DNA from 3 places in the Mesorhizobium waitakense genome. Region 3 is predicted to be linked to each of the others. Evidence: predicted binding sites of a transcription regulator. Region 3 holds the regulator's gene; each other region holds the start of a gene.
What was found. Region 3 encodes PhoB, which activates phosphate uptake and scavenging genes when phosphate is short. Its sites were predicted from a motif close to TGTCATNNANCTGTCAT; they were not measured.
Positions count from the first base shown of each region.

Region 1: a site for PhoB is predicted at 2,531-2,547, ahead of AC07FD_RS28990 (alkaline phosphatase D family protein). Genes of this name have one in related genera too.
Region 2: a site for PhoB is predicted at 1,981-1,997, ahead of AC07FD_RS06835 (LTA synthase family protein). Genes of this name have one in related genera too.

Region 1 is NZ_JBWKME010000147.1:70,183-74,727, forward strand. Features, by position in the region: gene AC07FD_RS28975 (hypothetical protein) at 1-446, opposite strand, end outside; gene AC07FD_RS28980 (TetR/AcrR family transcriptional regulator) at 492-1,109, opposite strand; gene AC07FD_RS28985 (MFS transporter) at 1,183-2,466, shown strand; gene AC07FD_RS28990 (alkaline phosphatase D family protein) at 2,619-4,193, shown strand; gene AC07FD_RS28995 (hypothetical protein) at 4,240-4,521, opposite strand.
Region 2 is NZ_JBWKME010000019.1:125,987-130,531, forward strand. Features, by position in the region: gene AC07FD_RS06835 (LTA synthase family protein) at 14-1,966, opposite strand; gene fabD (ACP S-malonyltransferase) at 2,220-3,167, shown strand; gene fabG (3-oxoacyl-[acyl-carrier-protein] reductase) at 3,228-3,965, shown strand; gene AC07FD_RS06850 (acyl carrier protein) at 4,177-4,413, shown strand; gene fabF (beta-ketoacyl-ACP synthase II) at 4,448-4,545, shown strand, end outside.
Region 3 is NZ_JBWKME010000089.1:60,360-64,904, forward strand. Features, by position in the region: gene AC07FD_RS18790 (ROK family protein) at 25-1,272, shown strand; gene phoB (phosphate regulon transcriptional regulator PhoB) at 1,427-2,116, opposite strand; gene phoU (phosphate signaling complex protein PhoU) at 2,136-2,843, opposite strand; gene pstB (phosphate ABC transporter ATP-binding protein PstB) at 2,869-3,675, opposite strand; gene pstA (phosphate ABC transporter permease PstA) at 3,672-4,523, opposite strand; gene pstC (phosphate ABC transporter permease subunit PstC) at 4,527-4,545, opposite strand, start outside.

The DNA of each region.
Region 1 (4,545 bases), on a different contig from region 3:
GTGCAGCCATCGCGGGCGCCCATCTGGCCGACCTTGGCGACGAGCAGCACCTCGGTCGGCTTGTTTTCTTCGTCCGGGTTGCTGATCGAGCGGCGGTGGATCACGGCAAAGGGCACAGCCTTGTCGCCCGTGGTCTCGATGCGCCACTCGATCCTGGCGCCGGACGAATTGAAGCCGGAGAAACTCTCCCAAACCGATGTCATGTCGCTGCCGGGCGGAAAGCCATAAAACAGCGATTCGCGCGCGTCGTCATAGGCGATCAGCACGGGGTAGCCGCGATAGCCCGAACAGGCGAGATCGGCCCAGTCGCCGTCGCCTTCCTCGGCCTGCGCGTAGGTCACGCAATCCTTCTTCCAATCGAGATCGGAATAGGCGCTAGATATGTCGCTCGCCTGCGCAGCCTGGCAGAAACCGGCGAAGACGAACGGGATCAGAAGAGCGCGCATGGCCGACAAACTCCGTTGCAAGCCATCGCAGCGTAGCGTCAAACGCTATTTCTTCAAGCTCGCTTCAATCAGCAGATCGGCATTGCGGGCGACCGATTGCGCCGGGCCGCCGAGCCCGAACAACTGGCCGCTGATATAGGCGCCTTCGATCAGCAGCAGCAGGCCGTCGCCCAGCGTATCGGGATCCTGCGCACCCATTGCAACCGCCATGGCGCGCAGGCGACGGCGCAATTCCTGTTTGTTGGCCTCGCTGACCACGCGGGCCGGATGGCTGTGTTCGGGGTACTCGACCGCCGCATTGGTCATGCCGCAGCCGCGATAGTCCGCCACCTGCGTGCGCTTGCCGATGCGGGTCAGGAATGCCTTGATCTGCGCACGCGGGTCGCCGGGATGGGCGGCGACCGCCTCATCGAAACGCTCCCAATATTCCTGGTCGTACTGCCTGAGATAGGAGGCCGCCAGCTCATCCTTGGAGGGAAAGCTGCGATAGAGGCTGGGCTTGGTAACGCCGGCGCGCTTGACGATCTCGTCGACGCCGATCGCCCTGATGCCGCGCCGGTAGAACAGCTCATAGGCCACGTCGAGGATCTTCCTGGCGGCCTTCGGTGGCGCCGACGCATGACCGTCGCTGATGGTCAGTTCAATATTTTTGTCCGTTGGCATCATGGAACTCGATTGACAATGTTACCGATCGGTACGTATACATCCTTCCACCAGCAACGTACCGGTCAGTAACATGATAGCTCAATCCCGTCCGTTTGGCCAGCGCTACGCTTTCGTCGTGGTTGGCGTCATCTTCCTCTGCCTGCTGGTCGCGGCCGGCCTGCGCTCGGCGCCCGCCGTCATGATGCTGCCGTTGGAGAACAGTTTCGGCTGGCGCCGCGACGTCGTTTCGCTGGCCGCCGGTGTCGGCATCCTGCTCTACGGCCTGACCGGGCCGTTCGCCGCCGCCCTGATGGAGCGGATCGGGCTGCGCCGCACGCTGCTTGCCTCGCTGGTGGTGATGTCAGGCTCGACCGCACTCAGCCTCTTGATGACCAAGCCCTGGCATCTGTTCATCACCTGGGGCGTGTTCTCGGGCATTGGTTCCGGCGCTGTCGCCAGCGTGCTCGGCGCCACCATCGTCAACCGCTGGTTCAAGACCAATCGCGGCCTTGTCATGGGGCTGATGTCGGCCTCCAGTGCCTCAGGCATGCTGGTGTTCCTGCCGCTGATCGCCTCGCTGGCACAGTCGGGCGGCTGGCAGCCGGTTGTCATCGCCGTTTCGATCGCCACCGCTGCTCTGGTGCCGCTGGTCTGGCTGCTGGTGCCGGAGCGGCCGGCTTCGATCGGCATGGTGCGCTATGGTGCCGCGGCCGACGATGTGCCGCCGGTGTCACCGGCATCTCAGGGCAATTTCCTCGCCCACACGTTCTCGACGCTGCGCCGCGCCGCCGGCACGCGCGTGTTCTGGTATCTGTTCGCCACCTTCTTCGTCTGCGGTTTCACCACCAACGGGCTGGTCGGCACGCATCTGATCGCCTTCTGCGGCGACATGGGCATCGGCGAGGTGCAGGCCGCCGGCCTGCTGTCGATGATGGGCATTTTCGACCTGATCGGCACGACGCTGTCGGGCTGGCTCACCGACCGTTTCGACCCGCGCAAGCTGCTCGGCGTCTATTATGGGATCCGTGGCCTGTCGCTGATCTACCTGCCCTATTCCGGCTTCTCGGCAACCAGCCTGATCATCTTCGCGGTGCTTTACGGCCTCGACTGGATCGCCACCGTGCCGCCGACGCTGAGGCTCGCCAACGAGGCGTTCGGCGATCGCAGCGGTCCGATCGTGTTCGGCTGGATCGTCGCTGGACATCAGATCGGCGCAGCTGCTGCCGCAGCCTTCGGCGGCACGATGCGCGAGCTTCAGGGCAATTACGAGCTGGCCTTCATGATCGCCGGCATGACGGCAATCGCCGCCGCCTGTATCTCGCTGTTGATCAACACCAGCCGACCGGCCTTCGATCCGGAACCGCAAGCGGCGTAAGGGTGACTGGGTGCGGCTCTCCCTTCCCTCTGAGGAGAAGGGAGAACGTGCCCCGCCTGTTGGCTGTTATCAAACCTTCATGGTTTCGAGATGCGCCTGAAACATTGAGGTTGGACCTTGGTGGCACCGTTCAAGCCATCCAGGAGACAGCCATGAACAAGCTCTCGATGACCCGCCGTGCTTTCGTCACCTCGGCCAGCGCCGCTGGCCTGGTTGGCGTCTCCGGCCTGGCGCTGCCATATTATTCGCGCGCCAGCCAGCGCCCGGCCTTCACCCATGGCGTGCAGTCAGGCGATGTCGACGCCACCAGCGGCATGGTGTGGACGCGCACGGATCGGCCGTCGCGCGTCATGTTCGAAGTGTCGTCGACCGAAAGTTTCACTGATGCCGTCCGCCTGGCGCCGCTCGATACCTCGCCGGCCAGCGACTATACGGTCAAGCGTCTGCTCACCGACCTCGCTTCCGACCAGGATATCTTCTATCGCATGACGGCAGCCGATCTCGCCGACATCAATGCGGTTTCCGAGCCGATCACCGGCCGCTTCCGCACCGCGCCGGCTTCGAGGCGCGACATCAAGTTCGCCTGGTCGGGCGACACCGCCGGCCAGGGTTGGGGCATCGACGAGACCGGCATGAAGACCTACGCCACGATCGGCAAGCACGCGCCCGACTTCTTCCTGCATTCGGGCGACACCATCTATGCCGACGGCGCCATGAAGGACGAGGTCGACCTGCCCGGCGGCGGCAAGTGGACGAACGTCGTGCTGATCGATGGCAAGCGCAAGGTTGCCGAGACGCTGGACGAATACCGGGACCAGTGGAAATACAACATGATGGACAAGAACGTGCTCGGCCTCAGCGCTATTTGCCCGACGTTCTACCAGTGGGACGACCACGAAGTGCTGAACAACTGGTCGGATTCGAAGGATCTCAGCGGCGACAACCGGTACACCGAGAAATCCATCCATGTGCTGGCGGCACGCGCGGCGCGTGCGTTCCATGAAATGACGACGATCCGCTACGAACCGTCCGAGCCGGGCCGCGTCTATCGCAAGATTGCCTATGGGCCGCTGCTCGACGTGTTCTTCCTCGACATGCGTTCCTATCGCGGCCCCAACGGCCCGGACATGCAGGATGAGATGACGCCGCAATCGCGCATGCTCGGCGAACAGCAGACGAAATGGCTGAAGCGCGAACTGGCAAATTCGAAGGCAACCTGGAAAATCATCGCCGCCGACATGCCGCTCGGCCTCGTCGTCTGGGACGATGCCGCCAAGAAGGCGGGTGCCGAAGCGGTCAGCAACGGCGACAACGGTCCGGCCAAGGGACGCGAGTTGGAGATCGCCGACCTGTTGCGCTTCATCAAGAACGCCGGCATCAGCAACACCGTCTGGCTGACCGCCGACGTGCATTACACCGCCGCGCACTACTACAATCCCGACAAGGCGCAGTTCCAGGATTTCAATCCGTTCTGGGAATTCGTCTCGGGCCCGATCCATGCCGGCACGTTCGGCCCGAACGCTTTCGACATGACTTTTGGTCCGGAGCTGAAATTCATCAAGGCGCCAACCGCCGAGCAAGGCCAGAACCTGCCGCCGTCAGCCGGCCTGCAATTCTTCGGGCTGGTCGATATCAATGGCGCCAGCGAGCAGATGACGGTGCGGCTGATGGATCGCGACGACAACGAACTCTACAAGGTCACGCTCGACCCGGTGCGGTCGGCGTAAGCCGACCTTCGTCATCTGTTGGGATGACGACCGCTGCCGGCGGTCGTCAGTCGGGATAGCAGACCATCCGGACGTTCGGCCAGACGGCAGTGTCGCAGTTGGCGGCGTCCTGCCTCTGCTTGAAGGCGGCGCTGACCGGGCCGGTCACCATCGGGTCGACGCCGTCGGGTGCGTCGGCAAAGACCTGTTCGGCGGATGGCGCAACGGTTGGCAAGGCAGGCCGCGCTTCCTTCTGCGTCGCAGCCGACTGCGCGGCGTTGGCCGCCAGCAGGATGGCAAAGGCAGCGGACGCGATGAGCGGCCAAAATCGGTTGAGTTTATCGGTCATGACGTTCGAACTGTCCGGGCCTCG
Region 2 (4,545 bases), on a different contig from region 3:
GGGATCGTTTGGCTCAACTCGTATGGGCGACGATTTTGTCGACCGTCTCGGGGAAGAAGTCCGGCGCTGCGAGGCGTTTGCCGAACATCATGTCGTACTGCAGCAGCCGGAAATCGCGGATTGTCGGGTCGATCTCCTTCTGCCGTGACCAATCTGGCGTAGCTTCGCCCGTCGGCGTCAGCAACAAATTGCGGTCGACGACGCGGTAGCGTTCGCGCATCTCACCCAGGAAGCCGGTGTAGTAGGGGTGGGTGATGCCGGCGGTGGTGAGGATATGATAGGGCAGGAACGCCGGGCTCACCGCGCCCAGGTTCTCGACCGGACCGGAGTGGTTCGACCAGATGATCAGCGGCGTCTGGTGATGTTCAAGTGCGGCTTGCGGCGTCGGTTCCTTGCGCGGCGCGACATTGTCTTTCAGGAAGCCGGTTTCGACATAGACCGGCCCCAGCGGCGGCAGATGGTCGCCGAAGAAGGCGATCACGGTGGGACGGGAGCGTTTCTTCGCCCATTCGACAAGGCGTTCAAGGCCACGATCGGCATCGGCCGAGCCCTCGGCGTAGCTGAGCAGCGATTCGCGTGCCCATTGGCTGATCGGTGCCTGCACCGTGTGTGTCGGATTGTAATAGCGGTTCGGTTCGTAGGGGCCGTGGTTCTGCAGGCTGACCGCAAAGAAGAACACCGGCTCATCGCTGGCGTCGGCCTCGCTGATGATCTCGTCGGTCATCGCCGCGTCGGACGCCAGCGGCCCGCGCTTTTGCAGGGGCGGCAGCGTCTCTTCGGATTTGAAATCGTTGAAGCCGAAGTCCGCGTAGACCGCGCCACGGTTCCAGAACCAGTTGGTGCCGGGATGGATGGCGCGCGCCCGGTAGCCCTGGCTCTTCAGGAAGGTTGCGAGCGAAGGCGTCGGCGTGCGCACATATTGCTGATAGGGGATGCTGCCGGCCGGCAGGAAGGCGTTGGAAAAGCCGGTCAGCGCCTCGAACTCGATGTTGGCGGTCATGCCGCCGAATTCGGGCGAGAACATCGAGCCCGAACGCAACGCGCGCACGTTGGGGATCGGGTCGGGCGTGATGGTGACGCCGGGCAGCTTGGTCGGATCCCAGAAGGATTCGCTCATGACGATGATGATGTCGGGCTTCTCCGCCGGCATCGAGGCGGTCACATCGGTCCTGTCGATCGCCGCGATTGCCTTGTCTGAATAGCCTGGCGGTGCCGAGACATGGGCCATCGGCACGTTGAGGGCAAAGGCCAGGGCAAAGCCGTTGGAAGCATAGTTTTCCTTCTGGTCCCACATGATCGGGATGATCTGAAGCCGGTCCCTGGTCCAGGAGAAGGTGGCGTAGTCCATGATCGAAACGAAGAAGGCGAGCAGCGGCACCGCCAGCGTCAGCCGGGCAAGGCGGCCCTTGCGGCTGAGCGCCGGAACCTTGCGGCGCCATTGCCGCCAGCCATAAACGAGCAGCGACAGGCCGCCGATGATGCCGACGACCATGGCGAGCGCGGTCATCGGCCGGTCGCGCACCAGCAGCGGCAGCAGCGCGAAGATCTGGCGGGCATAGAGGAAATCGGTGGGATAGAGCGGATCGCCGAGATAATGCGACTTCTGGTGGCCGACGAAGGCAAGGGACAGCGTCAGCGGCGCGACGATCATCAGGCTCTGGTGGCTGCGACCAAGCACGGCATCGAGGCCGATCAGGATCAGCGCAAACACGACGATGGTGGTCCAGCCCGGCTTGAGCGGCTGCAGGAAGAAGGAAACCGTACCGGCAAAGTCGCCGCGCACGATCAATTCGATGGCAAACACCAACACGGCCGCGATCGCCAGGCTGATCAGCCCATAGCGGACGACCGGCCATCTCCGGCCCGGCAGATAGCCGGTGGACGGATCGTCTTCCAGGAACTGTGGCGCGGCTTTGCCGACGCGTTTGGAACTCTTTGCCACTTTAACTTCCCCACCCAGTGACAAACACGTCACTCGATTGTCATATAATTGTCACGCAAAGCTAGCGCCTGTGGCGGAAATAAGAAGAGCCAGCAAACGATTCGTGAGCGGTTTTCATCAGGAGTGATCGCCAAAAAGCCTTTCGGAACAGGCACTCGGCCGGCGATGATGCCAACGGGCAGGGTCGAACTGGGCTTGACTTGGCGGCCTGCCTTGCGTCACAGGCAAGAAAAACCCGACTATCAGGCAAGCAAAACCAGCCCTTGGGAGCCCTCGCATGGCCGTTGCATTCACCTTTCCTGGACAAGGCAGCCAGGCTGTCGGCATGGGCAAGGATCTCGCCGATGCCTTTCCCGAGGCGCGGAGGGTCTTCCAGGAGGTTGACGACGCGCTTGGCGAAAACCTGTCGAAGCTGATCTGGGAAGGGCCGGAGGAGACGTTGACGCTGACCGCCAATGCGCAGCCGGCGCTGATGGCGGTGTCGCTGGCGGCGATCAGGGCGCTGGAATCGCGCGGCTTCTCGCTGAAGGACAAGGTCGCCTATGTGGCCGGCCATTCGCTGGGCGAATATTCGGCGCTCGCGGCCGCCGGCTTCGTTTCGGTTGCCGATGCCGCCAGGCTGCTGCGCATCCGGGGCAATGCCATGCAGGCGGCGGTGCCGGCCGGCGAGGGCGCCATGGCGGCTATCATCGGACTGGAACAGGCGGATGTAGAAGCCGCCTGCGCCGAGGCTGCCCAAGGGGCTGGCTCTGTCTGCCAGGTGGCGAACGACAATGGTGGCGGCCAGCTGGTCATTTCAGGCACAAAGGGCGCAGTGGAGCTGGCGGCGAAACTTTGCACGGAAAAGGGCGCCAAGCGGGCGCTGATGCTGCAGGTTTCGGCGCCTTTCCATTCTGCGCTGATGACGCCGGCGGCCGACATCATGCGCGAGGCTCTGGCCAGCGTGGCGAAGGCCGTCCCGGTGGTTCCAATCGTCTCCAACGTCACCGTCACCCCGACCAATGATCCGGACGAGATCGCGCGGCGTCTGGTCGAGCAGGTGATTGCCCGGGTGCGCTGGCGCGAGACGGTGGAATGGTTCGGCGCAAACGGCATCGCCACGCTTTACGAGATCGGCGCCGGAAAGGTGCTTTCAGGCCTTGCGCGGCGCATCAACCGCGACATCGCCACTGCGTCGGTCGGTTCCGCGGCTGATGTCGAGGCGGTGCTGGCGGCGCTTGCTTAATCTAGTGCCATTTGACCCTGCCCGTGCAAAGGGTGTTCTCTTCTCAATCAGGAGACAAAAATGTTCGAATTGACTGGCCGCAAAGCACTCGTCACCGGCGCATCGGGAGGCATTGGCGAGGCGATCGCCAGGGTGCTGCATGCGCAAGGCGCCATCGTCGGCTTGCATGGCACCCGCGTCGAGAAACTGGAGACGCTGGCTGCCGAGCTAGGCGACCGGGTCAAGCTGTTCCCGGCCAACCTGTCGAACCGCGACGAGGTCAAGGCGCTCGGCCAGAAGGCGGAGGCCGACCTCGAAGGTGTCGACATCCTGGTCAACAATGCCGGCATCACCAAGGACGGGCTGTTCGTGCGCATGTCGGACGCCGACTGGGACAGCGTGCTCGAGGTCAACCTGACCGCTGTCTTCAGGCTGACCCGCGAACTCACCCATCCAATGATGCGCCGCCGTCACGGCCGTATCATCAACATCACCTCGGTTGTCGGCGTCACCGGCAATCCTGGCCAGACCAACTACTGCGCCTCCAAGGCCGGCATGATCGGCTTTTCCAAATCGCTGGCGCAGGAGATCGCCACCCGCAACATCACCGTCAACTGCGTCGCCCCGGGCTTCATCGAATCGGCGATGACCGACAAGCTCAACGACAAGCAGAAGGAGGCGATCATGGCGGCGATCCCGACGCGCCGCATGGGCACCGGCGCTGAAGTCGCATCCGCCGTTGCCTATCTCGCCTCCAACGAAGCCGGCTACGTCACTGGCCAGACCATCCATGTGAATGGCGGCATGGCGATGATCTGAACGAGGTCCGGCGGAGTTGTTGCCGGCTTGTGAAAAGAGACCATTTCGGCTTGGACCTCAGCTATTTTTCGTGTAATGCGGCCCGCAACCCGGCGGTTCGGGCAAAAACCGGTCCGTGGCCGTTGCGTTTCCGGCAGGACCATCTTTCAGCTTGATTAGCGGCATTCTGCCCGCTAACGAAGACAGACAAACAAAAGACGAGGATGCCCAAATGAGTGACACCGCAGAGCGCGTCAAGAAGATCGTCATCGAGCACCTTGGTGTCGATGCCGACAAAGTGACGGAGCAGGCGAGCTTCATCGATGATCTGGGCGCCGACAGCCTCGACACGGTCGAACTCGTGATGGCGTTCGAAGAAGAATTCGGCGTCGAGATTCCCGACGATGCGGCCGAGACCATCCTGACCGTTGGCGATGCGGTGAAGTATATCGACAAGGCATCCGCCTGACGCTTTCCGAAGTCATCACCGGGGAGGACCTGCGATGAGGCGTGTCGTCGTCACGGGCCTTGGGTTGTTGTCGCCGTTCGGCATGGGCTTCGAGCACAGCTGGAAGGAACTACTGACCGGCCGCAGCGCAGC
Region 3 (4,545 bases):
GCGACCGGGAGGATGTGAAAAAGCATGTCGGTCGGAATCCGCCACGACGATCTGCGCCGCCGCAACCGGGCGATGGTGATTGCGGCCGTGCGCCGCGCCGGACAGCCGTCCCGCACCGAGATCGCCGCGACCACGGGCCTCAGCCATTCGACCATATCGGCGATCTCCTCCGACCTTATCGGCGAAGGCATCCTGACTGAGAGCAAGCCGAGCGAGGCCGGATCGCTCAAACGCGGCCGGCCGCAGGTCGGCCTCGGCCTCAATCCGGAAGCGGCGGCGGTGATGACCGTGGTGCTGTCGCTGAACTTCCTCTCGGTCGCCGTCATCGACTATGCCGGCCAGGTGATTGCCGAGGAACAGCGCCGGCTGGACACGCTGACAATGCCGCGCGACGCGCTGGTCGGTGAATGCGTTGCCATCGTACGCCGCCGTCTCGAAGACCCCGATCTCGACGTCCGCAGTGTCGCCCGCATCGCGTTGGCGATCCAGGGCATCACCGACACACGTGCCCGCGCCATGCTGTGGTCACCGATCACGCCGCACACCGACATCGCCTTCGCCGACATACTCGAGGACGAGTTCGGCATCCCCGCCACCATGGAGAACGACTGCAATATGATGGCGATAGCGTTGCGCTGGCGCGACCCTGATCGCTACCGCGACGACTTCATCGCCATCCTGTTGTCGCACGGCATCGGCATGGGTCTGGTGCTGAAGGGCGAGCTGTTCACCGGCACCCATTCCTCGGGCGGCGAGTTCGGCCATATGATCCATCGGCCCAACGGCGCGCTGTGCCGCTGCGGGCGGCGCGGCTGCGTCGAGGCCTATGCCGGCAACTACGCCATCTGGCGCAACGCAAGGCAGATGAGTGAGGACGCTGAACCGGTCGCCGATGTGAGTGACGCTGACATGCGCGCCCTGGCGACCGCGGCCCGCGAAACGGATGGACCCGAGCGCGAGGCTTACCGCAAGGCCGGCGAGGCACTCGGCTACGGTCTCGGCAGCCTGTTCGCGCTGATCGATCCGGCACCAGTCGCCATGGTCGGTGCCAGCGCCGCGGCCTTCGACCTGATCGAGCCGGCATTGCGCGAGGCGATTGCGCAGACCGCCGGCGGCCAGCATTCGCAATCAATTTCCTTCGACACCGAACCGAACGAACTGCCACTGATCCGCGAAGGCTGCGCCACGCGGGCGCTGACCTTCGTCGACCAGGAGATTTTCGCGCCCGGCACGCAGGCGAGATCCGGCCTTGGCGGCAAGAACGTCGCGTGAATAGCGCGCCGGGATGTGTTGAGATCCAGGTCAGGCCGAGTCGAGAATGGCGGGTTCCGAGAACCGGAACGGAGCGGACATTTGGGTCCGTGAGTACCGGAAGCGCAGGAAACTGCCGTTCGCGGGCTGGCATCACCTGAATATCAGCATATCCCTAATCTTCCCGGATTGCGTAGCCCGCCCCACGGATGGTGCGGATGACATCGGGCATGCGGCCATTGTTGACCGCCTTGCGCAGCCGGCCGACATGCACGTCGACTGTGCGTTCGTCGATGTAGATCGTCTCGCCCCAGACATTGTCGAGCAACTGGCTGCGCGAGAACACACGGCCGGGATGGCGCATCATGAATTCGAGCAAGCGGAATTCGGTCGGTCCGAGCCGGATCTCGCTCTTCTTGCGATAGACCCGGTGCGATTCACGATCGAGCACGATGTCGCCGACCTTGAGCACACTGGACAGCACTTCCGGCTTGGCGCGGCGCAGCAGCGCCTTGACCCTGGCTATGAACTCGGGCGTCGAGAACGGCTTGACCAGATAGTCGTCGGCGCCGGTCGAGAGGCCGCGCACACGATCGCTTTCCTCGCCACGCGCGGTCAGCATGATGATCGGCAGCCGCTCGGTCTCGGGCCGCATTCTTAGCCGGCGACAGAGTTCGATGCCGGACACTGCTGGCACCATCCAGTCGAGCACCAGCAGGTCAGGCACGTTTTCCTGGAGGCGGATTTCGGCTTCGTCGCCGCGCGTCACCACCTCGACCTGGTATCCCTCGGACTCGAGATTGTAGCGCAGGAGCACGCCAAGCGGCTCCTCGTCCTCCACCACCATGATGCGTGGCGCGATCATCGACTGGTCACCCCTGCCGTCATGCCGCCGGCGCGGACATTGCCGTCTCGTCCTGCTTCGGACGATTGGCGGGCAGCTGCGTACCGGTCAAAACATAATACGCATTTTCCGCGATGTTGGTGACGTGATCGCCGATGCGTTCGAGGTTTTTGGCGCAGAACAAGAGATGCGTGCAGGCGGTGATGTTGCGCGGGTCTTCCATCATGTAGGTCAGGAGTTCGCGGAACACCGAGGTGTATTTGACGTCGATGCGCTCGTCGTCGGCGCGCAGCTTCGCCAGCGCCGCGGCGTCGCGCGCTGTATATTCCTCGATGACGCCCTGCACCTGGATCAGCACCAGCTGCGCCATTGCGTCGATGGAGTGCGACAGGTCGCGCGGGGTGACACTGAGGCCGACGGTGCCGACGCGCTTGGCGATGTTCTTGGCAAGGTCGCCAATACGCTCGAGGTCGCCGGCCATGCGGATCGAACCGACGACATGGCGCAAATCGTCGGCCATCGGCTGACGCTTGGCGATCAGTGTGATGGCGCGGTCGTCGAGCTCGCGCTGGCGCGCGTCCATGATCGCATCGTCGGAGACGACGCGCTGCGCCAGGGCGTTGTCGGAATTCAGCAGCGCCTTGGTGGCGCCGCCGACCATCGAGCCGGCGAGGTCGCCCATGTCGCGGATCAGCCTGCTGATCTGTCCGAGATCCTCGTCGAAAGAAGCGACTGTGTGTTCGCCCATGATCTTAGTCCTCGTATGCCTGAGCTCAGCCGAAGCGGCCGGTGATGTAGTCCTGCGTGCGCTTCTCGCGGGGCGACGTGAAGATCTTCTCGGTGCGGTCGAACTCGACCAGTTCGCCCAGATACATGAAGGCGGTCTGCTTCGACACGCGCGCCGCCTGCTGCATGTTGTGGGTGACGATGACGATCGTGTAGTCGGCTTGCAACTCGTCGATCAGCTCTTCGATCTTGGCGGTCGACAGCGGGTCAAGCGCAGAGGCCGGCTCGTCGAGCAGGATGACTTCCGGCTTCACCGCCACGGTGCGGGCGATGCAGAGTCGCTGCTGCTGGCCGCCGGAGAGGCTGAGGCCGCTGGCGTTGAGCTTGTCCTTGACTTCGGTCCACAGTGCGGCGCGCTTCAGCGCCTGCTCGACACGGCCGTCCATCTCGGACTTGCTGATCTTCTCGTAGAGCCTGACGCCGAAGGCGATGTTTTCATAGATCGACATCGGGAACGGCGTCGGCTTCTGGAACACCATGCCGATCTTGGTCCGCAGCAGATTGAGGTCCTGCGAGCGGTCGAGAACGTTCTGGCCGTCGAGCAGCACCTGACCCTCGGCGGTCTGCTTGGGATAGAGTTCGTAGATGCGGTTGAAGACGCGCAGCAGCGTCGACTTCCCGCAGCCCGAAGGTCCGATGAAGGCCGTGACGCTGCGCTCGGGCAGCGACAGCGTGATGTCCTTCAGCGCCTTGCTCTGGCCGTAGTAGAAGTTGAGGTTCTTGACCTCGATCTTGGCCTTGCCGGCAATTGCCTCGGCGGCGATCGTCATGTCTGGAGACAACATCTGGCTCATTTGTCCTCTCTGCGTCCGGTCAGGCTGCGAGCAAAGATGCTGAGCGCGAGAACCGTCAATGTGATGATGAGTGCACCGGTCCAGGCCAGTTGCTGCCATTCCTCGTAAGGGCTGAGAGCGAACTGGAAGATGGTCACAGGCAAGCTGGCCATCGGCGCGTTGAGATTGCTCGACCAGAACTGGTTGTTGAGCGCCGTAAAGAGCAGTGGCGCCGTCTCGCCGGAGATACGGGCGATCGACAGCAATATGCCGGTGACGATGCCGGAAAGGGCGGCGCGGTAAGCGACCGACTTGATGACCACCCAGCGCGGCGCGCCGATCGCGGTGCCGGCTTCACGCAACGCGTTCGGCACCAGGTTGAGCATGTCCTCGGTGGTGCGAACGACGACCGGGATGACCAGGATGGCAAGCGCGACGGCGCCGGCGATCGCCGAGAAATGCCCCATCGGCCGGACCATCAGTTCGTAGACGAACAGGCCGATGATGATCGACGGCGCCGACAAAAGGATGTCGTTGATGAAGCGCACCACGGTGGTGAGCTTCGAAAAGCGTCCGTATTCGGCCATATAGGTGCCGGCCAAAACCCCGATCGGCGTTCCGACAACGACGCCGATGATGGTCATCACGATGCTGCCGTAGATGGCGTTGAGCAGGCCGCCGGCATCGCCGGGCGGCGGCGTCATTTGCGTGAACACCGCAAGATTGACGCCGGACAGGCCCTTGTACAGCAGCGCGCCGAGGATGAGCGCCAGCCAGGCAAGTCCGATGCCCGCGGCGGCGACGCACAGCGTCATCATCACGGAATTCTTCCTCTTGCGGCTCTGATGAAGCGATGTGGCTGTCGACATCGGTCAGGCTCCCGTGCGGGCG